Regions from separate parts of the Pradoshia sp. Z5_111 genome, predicted to be linked through region 2. Evidence: riboswitches for the same ligand, from Rfam matches in the RefSeq annotation. Region 2 holds a riboswitch; the other holds the start of a gene.

Region 1 (4,031 bases), on a different contig from region 2:
AAGCAGGGGAGTGAGAGAATTGGGTATGCCAATGGAATTGAATACTCTTATTGTGACAAAGGCTAATGAAAAAAGGGTTGAGGAAAATCTATTTGTCCTAAAAAAAGAAGGATACCGCTTATATCCAATTGAGATTCCGATTGATATCCGAAAAACTCTGGATGGGGAATCGAGAGGAACGGCGCTGATAAAAAAAGTGGAATGGGAAAATAACTGCACAACCATTACATATGAGTTAATTTCCTTAAATTCCAGTAACTAAATTAAATAGAAACTAAAGAAAACAAACCTTCATCCAGAACTTAATTGGGCGGTGGGTTTGTTTTTAAATTTAGATAAAAATAAAATAGTGCCTCAGGAAGGCCAATTCTTTTTGGCTTCCTAAGACACCGCTAGTTCCTTAAAAGGTAATTGGACCACCTTTAGATTCAATTTCAGAACTAATATTCTTAAATTCCTTGAAATTTTCTCTGAATTTATTTGCAAGCTCATTTGCCTTTTTATAATAGGCTTCTGAATCCTTCCACGTTTTTTGAGGCTGTAAAACTTCATCCGGTACTCCGGGTACATGTAAGGGAATCGCTAAGCCGAATATTCTGTCTTGTACCGTTTCAATATTGGCTAGTTCTCCTTCTAATGCAGCTTGAATCATCAAACGTGTATAAGAAAGCTTCATTCGGCTGCCTGTTCCATATTCTCCTCCAGTCCAACCGGTGTTAACCAGATATACCTGAACTTGATGCTCCTCAATATTTTTGCCAAGCATCTCAGCATATTTTGTTGGATGTAATGGTAAGAACGGTGAACCGAAGCAGGTAGAAAACGTTGCCTGTGGTGAAGTAATTCCGAGTTCAGTTCCTGCCAATTTACTCGTATAACCGCTTAGGAAATGATACATTGCCTGTTCTTTTGTTAACTTGCTGATTGGAGGCAGAACACCAAAAGCATCAGCAGTTAAGAAGATGATGGTATTGGGATGGCCTGCTATACTTGGTGTGACGATATTCTGCATGGCTTCGATTGGGTAAGCTGCCCGGGTATTTTCAGTTAACATTCCATTATCATAGTCAGCAATTCTCGTATCTTCGTCTACAACTACATTCTCTAGTACAGAACCAAAGCGAATGGCATTAAAAATTTGAGGCTCTTTTTCCTCTGTGAGATTGATGCATTTTGCGTAACAGCCGCCTTCAATGTTAAATACCCCATCAGGAGACCAGCCATGTTCGTCATCACCTATTAGGCGGCGATTTGGATCGGCTGATAAAGTAGTCTTTCCAGTACCTGATAGGCCAAAGAAAAGAGCTACATCTCCCTCAAAACCTACATTTGCTGAACAATGCATAGAGAACACATTATTCTCAGGCAGCAGGTAATTCATGATTGAAAAAATGGATTTTTTCATTTCACCTGCATACTCAGTGCCTCCAATTAAGACCACTTTTTTTTCGAATGAAATGATGATAAACGTCTCAGAGTGTGTACCGTCCACAAGAGGGTTTGCTTTAAAACCTGGTGCTGAGATAATAGTAAACTCAGGCGAATGGTTTTCAAGCTCATCTTTAGTGGGGCGGATAAACAACTGATGTACAAATAAATTGTGCCAGGCATATTCATTGATTACTTGTATAGGAAGGCGGTAGTCTGTTGCAGCTCCAGCAAACCCATTAAATACAAATAATTCATCTCGTTTTTCGAGGTAATCGATAACTTTATCATATAATTTAGAAAATGCATCTTCAGATATTGCTTGATTGACGCTTCCCCAGGCTATTTTATCTTTAGTAGCAGCTTCCTCTACAATATATTTATCCTTTGGGGATCTGCCGGTATATTTACCTGTTTCAGCTTTAATAGCTCCAGTAGATGTGAGGATGCCCTCTTTTCTGGTTAATACTTTTTCAACTAGTTGTGGCACTGAAAGCTGAATGTGAATATTATCATGAGTAAGTAATTGTTTCAATTCATTGGAAACTCCTACACTGTTCATAAGGTATCATCCTTTTCCAGAATTTTGGTAAGTATATTATATGGAAATTAGTATAACACATTTAATTGATTTATCCATACTAATTGTGTTAATTTTCAAAACAATTGATTAATATAGTATATAAGAATAATTATTATTATTTTCCATAGTGAAAAAAACAGTGATATTAGTCAACCTTTATGGATAAATAACAATGTATATTTATTTGAATATTCGTAAATTAATTATATCAATATCATAATAGAAATGCGAATCTTAAGGTCGGAATGTGTTTCTTTTAGGAAAGGATGAAGCTTCAGGTCTATCTTAACAATATATTCCTGCTTATTTATTGACAGAAAATGATGGATAAGATATTATATACATTTGATATGGATACTCTTATCAAGACTCGGTGGAGAGACGAGCTCTATGAAGCCGGGGCAACCTGCAGTTTGATTCCTTTAATGGAAATCACGCAAAGGTGCTAACTTGATGCAAGGTTATAATGCCTTGAACGATGAGAGTGAAAGGCCGATTTCTGAGACTCAGACCTTTCCTCTTTTCTTTATAAAGGGGAAAGGTCTTTTTTCGTATAATCAGGAGATAATTAAAGATAATGAGTAGCCATAAACAGGGAAACTGAAGGAGGAAATATACATGTCTAATAAAAGACATTTGTTTACATCAGAATCTGTAACAGAAGGTCATCCGGATAAAATTTGCGATCAGGTTTCTGATGCCATTTTGGATGAAATATTAGCAAAGGATCCAAATGCAAGGGTAGCCTGCGAAACATCTGTTACCACTGGATTAGTTTTAGTAGCGGGAGAAATCACTACTTCTACGTATGTGGATATTCCAAAAATTGTACGTGACACAATCAAAGGGATTGGTTATACTCGTGCAAAATATGGTTTCGATGCAGAAACATGCGCTGTCTTAACCTCTATTGATGAACAATCTGCAGATATCGCCCAAGGTGTAGACCAAGCTTTGGAATCAAGAGAAGGCACGATGTCAGATGAAGAGATTGAAGCAATTGGGGCGGGAGATCAGGGTCTAATGTTCGGTTTTGCCTGCAACGAAACAGAAGAATTAATGCCTCTTCCTATTTCTCTTGCTCACCAATTATCTCGAAAGCTGGCTGAAGTTCGTAAACAAGATGTTCTGCCATACTTGCGTCCTGATGGAAAAACACAAGTCACAGTGGAATATGATGAAAACAAAAATCCGGTTAGAATTGATACAATCGTAATCTCTACTCAACATGACGCGGATACAACACTGGAGCAAATTAAGAAAGACTTAAAAGAACAAGTAATAAAACCGGTTGTTCCAGCTCACCTTATTGATGAACAAACTAAATATTTTATTAACCCAACGGGCCGTTTTGTTATCGGAGGTCCACAAGGGGATGCAGGCTTGACTGGCCGTAAAATTATCGTAGACACGTATGGTGGATATGCACGTCACGGTGGTGGAGCATTCTCTGGTAAAGATGCTACAAAGGTAGACCGTTCTGCTGCCTATGCAGCCAGATATGTAGCTAAAAATATTGTAGCAGCAGGTCTTGCAGATAAAGCAGAAGTTCAGCTGGCTTACGCGATTGGTGTAGCTCAGCCAGTATCTATATCCATTGATACGTTCGGTACAGGTAAAATTGAAGAGGAAAAATTAATTGAATTAGTACGTGCTAACTTTGATCTGCGCCCTGCAGGAATCATAAAAATGCTTGATTTAAGACGTCCGATTTATAAACAAACAGCAGCTTACGGACATTTTGGACGCAATGATTTAGATCTTCCTTGGGAGAAAACGGATAAAGTAGAAGTACTGCGTACGGAAGCTAACATCTAAGATAAACAGCATAAACATTTCTAGAAAGAGGGATAAGCCCTCTTTCTTTTTTTGTCTAAATATGGTAATATTAGGAAACTATGAAATCGGGTATAATGGATCGTATTTTGTCGGGACGCTAGCTTATATCTAAAATCTAATTCTTTGATATTTTTAAATGAAAAACAGTCGAAAGTAAAGGTAGTGAGTGAATAATAATGTG
Region 2 (4,031 bases):
CATTAGTGAAATCAGATGTCAGCCGTGTTGAGCGTAACCCTAAAAAGCTGAAAAAGCTATACAATCAAGGATATGCTGAGGCCAAGGCTGCTTATGGAAAAATAAAACGGTTATTGTAATAAAAACCCATCACGTTAAATAGTGATGGGTTAACATTAAGTATGAAATTAGGCTAATTCTGATTGTAAGTAATTCCAGATTAAATGAGCAGTATGTTCAATAGAACTGATATGGGTTCTTTCAAAAGCATGTGAAGCATCAATGCCAGGTCCAATTAATCCGTGTTTGATATCATAACCGGCACGGATGGCAGCAGAAGCATCAGAACCGTAGAAAGGATATATATCTACACGGTAATCAATCTTGTGCTGCTTTGCTAACGCGACTAAATGCTGACGAAGGCCATAATGATAGGGGCCGCTTGAATCTTTCGCACAAATGGAAACACTGTATTCATCCGTAGATTGTCCATCCCCAATGGCTCCCATATCTACAGCTAGGTATTCAACGGTTTCAGCAGGAATATTGGAGTTTCCGCCATAGCCAATTTCTTCGTTATTTGAAATTAAGAAATGAGTTGTATAGGGAAGAGTGATACCTTCTTCTTTTAGCTGTTTAATGATGTACATTAAAATGCCGACACTCGCTTTATCATCTAAATGACGGGATTTAATAAATCCATTGTCTGTCAATTCAACGCGTGGCTCGAAGGAAACAAAATCACCTACGGAAATACCCAAACCTTCTGTATCCGTCTTGCTTTTAGTCACAGCATCAATTCGAACTTCAATCGTTGCATCCTCGCGTTTAATATCCCCCATTTTCTGATAAACATGGACTGAGGTTTGGTTTAATAGTATTGTCCCTGTATACGTTTTCCCTTCAGAAGTATGGATTTTACAATATTCGCCCTCCACAGAATTCCAGCGAAATCCGCCGATCATTGATAATTTTAAACGTCCGCTTGGTTTGATTTCTTTCACCATAGCACCTAATGTGTCTACATGGGCTGTTAGAAAACGGTGCTTTGTATCATCCTGCCCCTTGATTGTTGCCAATAGGGCACCTTTATTTGTTTTTACTGCAGGTATTCCTTGAGATTGTAAAAACTTTGCTACATGATCAATCACTTCCGTTGTATAGCCGCTCGGACTTGGAATGGATACAAGGTTTTTTATGTACTGGAAAATTTCCTGACCATTGGCTTTCATGGTTTCGAATCACTCCTTTTTATGGATAGATTTATTATATACCTTTGTTAAAAAGTTGGACAATAAAGGCAGAAATAACTTGCTTTTTTAGCAGTGGGACTGTAAATTTATAGTTAAATAAATATTCTGAAAAATCTTATCAAGAGAGATGGAGGGACAGGCCCTGTGAAATCTCAGCAACCGCCAATATGGAAAGGTGCTAATTCCTGCAGGAAGAATCATTCCTGGCCGATAAGAAGGAGCTCATTTTAATGAAAAGTCTTCTTCTTGAAGACTTTTTTCGTTTATAAGCCTATTTTTCATTCACTGGCAAAATGAGCAGATTGAGGAAATTCGCAACATATGATGGTGTATAAGAGCCGGACGAAGGTAAATCAGAATAACTGTATTTTGGGGATTAATAAAGAGAGAGGAGTCATACATATGACAACAGTTAAAATTGAAACACTCTTAGCTCAAATAGGCAATCGAAGTGAAACACAAACAGGTACTGTTAATCCGCCAGTTTATTTTTCCACAGCCTATCGCCATAACGGAATAGGGGAATCAACAGGGTTTGATTACATAAGAACAGGGAACCCAACCAGAAAATTATTAGAGGAAGCAATTGCCGAGCTAGAGGGTGGTGAACAGGGATTTGCCTATAGTTCAGGCATGGCTGCCATTCACTCATTGCTATGCTTATTTTCTCCAGGCGATGAAATAGCCGTCTCTGCTGATCTTTATGGAGGGACCTACCGGTTATTTGAACAAATATGGAAGACATATGGCATCAAGTTTACCTATTGCCAAACATATGAAGATTTTGCTGAATCCATTACGGAAAATACGAAGGCCTTCTTTATAGAGACTCCGACAAATCCGCTTATGCAGGAAATGGATATTAAAGAAATTGCTCAATTGACCCAATCTAACAATCTACTGCTCATCGTAGATAATACGTTTTATACACCCATTTTACAAAGACCGATTGAGCAGGGAGCAGATATTGTTGTCCACAGTGCCACCAAATATTTAGCAGGACATAATGATGTGTTGGCAGGTTTAATTGTCTCAAAGAGTGCAGAGGTTGGTGCGCTTTTAGAGGAATATCAAAATGCCACAGGAGCCGTGCTGCCCCCATTTGACTCCTGGCTTGTGATGAGAGGAATGAAAACATTGAGCCTACGGATGAGGCAGCATGAGGAAAATGCTAAGAAAATCAGCAGATTTTTAAGAGAAAGAGAAGAAGTGACAGATGTCCTTTATCCTGGTAAAGGGGGGATGATATCGTTCCGGCTAAAATCAGAGGAATGGGTCAATCCATTTTTAAAAAGCCTTCAAATCATATCCTTTGCTGAAAGTCTGGGTGGAGTAGAAAGCTTAATGACATACCCTGCTACACAAACACATGCGGATATCCCTGAGGAAGTGCGGACACAAAATGGGGTCTGTAATTGTTTGCTGCGCTATTCTGTTGGGATTGAGCATGCAGATGATTTGATTGATGATCTTATTCAAGCTTTTGAATCATTATCGATTTAGGTTAACTTTACAGGCATTTAGGTGCATCATGAAGCATTCCAGAAGTAATACCTGAAAAGGATAAATCGGAAAATTATGTAAATTAAAGACCCGTTTTGTTATACTAAACCAAAATGGGTCTTTGGGGAGAATGAAAATGGCTGAACAGGTGATTTCTATTAGTAATCTTCAAATGCATTATGGGTCGAAAGAAGTTCTTCGAGGAATTAATCTTAATGTAAACAAGGGACAAATTATCGGATATATAGGTCCCAATGGGGCAGGAAAAACAACAACGGTTAAAATATTACTCGGACTCCTTACAGACTATACAGGCTCAGTGAAGATCTTTGATAAAGAGCTTTCTGAGGATAGGATCACCTATAAAAATAGAATTGGCTATGTGCCTGAATTGGCGGATTTATATGATGTATTGACTGCACGAGAATATTTGACTTTTATAGGCGAGCTATATGGTTTGTCTTATGAGCAGGCTGACCAGAAGGCTTTTAAATTAATGAGGCTATTAAACATTGAAGAAATGTATGATTCACGAATAAATAGTTATTCAAAAGGGATGAAGCAAAAGGTTCTGTTAATTTCAAGCCTTCTTCATAATCCAGATATTTTATTTTTAGATGAACCGTTAAGCGGCCTCGACGCAAATAGCGTTATGATCATCAAAGAATTACTGGGTCTGCTGGCAAGTGAGGGGAAAACTATTTTTTATTCCTCACATATCATGGATGTTGTCGAGAAAATTAGCAATCGAATTATTTTACTGCATGAAGGCAGAATAGTTGCAGATGGAAGCTTTGCAGAATTACAGGATGTTGGCAAGGAAGGAACTCTTGAAGAAATATTTAACCAGCTAACCGGTTTTACCCAACATCGTTCAATTGCCGAAGATATTGTATCTGTCGTCAAAGAGGATTAATAGATGAAAAAATTTATGAGTTTGCGTGTGTTGGATAGAGGACAGAAGCTATTTCAGTGGATGGGAATTGATTATCCGGTTATGAGAAGAATTCTTCAGGTTAAGCTTACAATGGACGCGAGAAGAGTTCCCACTTTGATGAATGATGAGTCTGGAAATACTGGTAAGGATTCAAATCAGTTTTTGAAATCCTTATGGGTTTATGCGCTTATGGGTCTAATCTTGATTCCTTTTATGATTATGGGTGAAAATTATTTTTTCCAAATGAGTCTATTGTTTGCTGTTTTTATGTTCTTTATCATGACATCTTTAATATCTGATTTTTCCCATGTGATGCTTGATATACGGGATCAGTCTATTTTATTGTCTAGACCGGTTGA

The links. A riboswitch is a leader RNA that binds a small molecule or an ion and turns the genes downstream of it on or off. The one in region 2 is predicted to bind S-adenosylmethionine.
Region 1: it holds a riboswitch for S-adenosylmethionine, as region 2 does, so the genes downstream of both, metK (methionine adenosyltransferase) here and AC4D4A_RS12030 (methionine biosynthesis PLP-dependent protein) in region 2, are expected to answer to the same signal.

What each region holds. Positions count from the first base shown of each region.
Region 1 is NZ_JBZCPQ010000006.1:27,853-31,883, forward strand. Features, by position in the region: gene AC4D4A_RS13355 (alpha/beta hydrolase family protein) at 1-1, shown strand, start outside; gene AC4D4A_RS13360 (DUF2584 domain-containing protein) at 20-262, shown strand; gene pckA (phosphoenolpyruvate carboxykinase (ATP)) at 401-1,990, opposite strand; SAM riboswitch class I at 2,369-2,496, shown strand; gene metK (methionine adenosyltransferase) at 2,630-3,829, shown strand; gene asnB (asparagine synthase (glutamine-hydrolyzing)) at 4,027-4,031, shown strand, end outside.
Region 2 is NZ_JBZCPQ010000005.1:115,952-119,982, forward strand. Features, by position in the region: gene AC4D4A_RS12020 (patatin-like phospholipase family protein) at 1-119, shown strand, start outside; gene AC4D4A_RS12025 (M42 family metallopeptidase) at 168-1,211, opposite strand; SAM riboswitch class I at 1,345-1,449, shown strand; gene AC4D4A_RS12030 (methionine biosynthesis PLP-dependent protein) at 1,635-2,735, shown strand; gene AC4D4A_RS12035 (ABC transporter ATP-binding protein) at 2,866-3,651, shown strand; gene AC4D4A_RS12040 (ABC-2 family transporter permease) at 3,655-4,031, shown strand, end outside.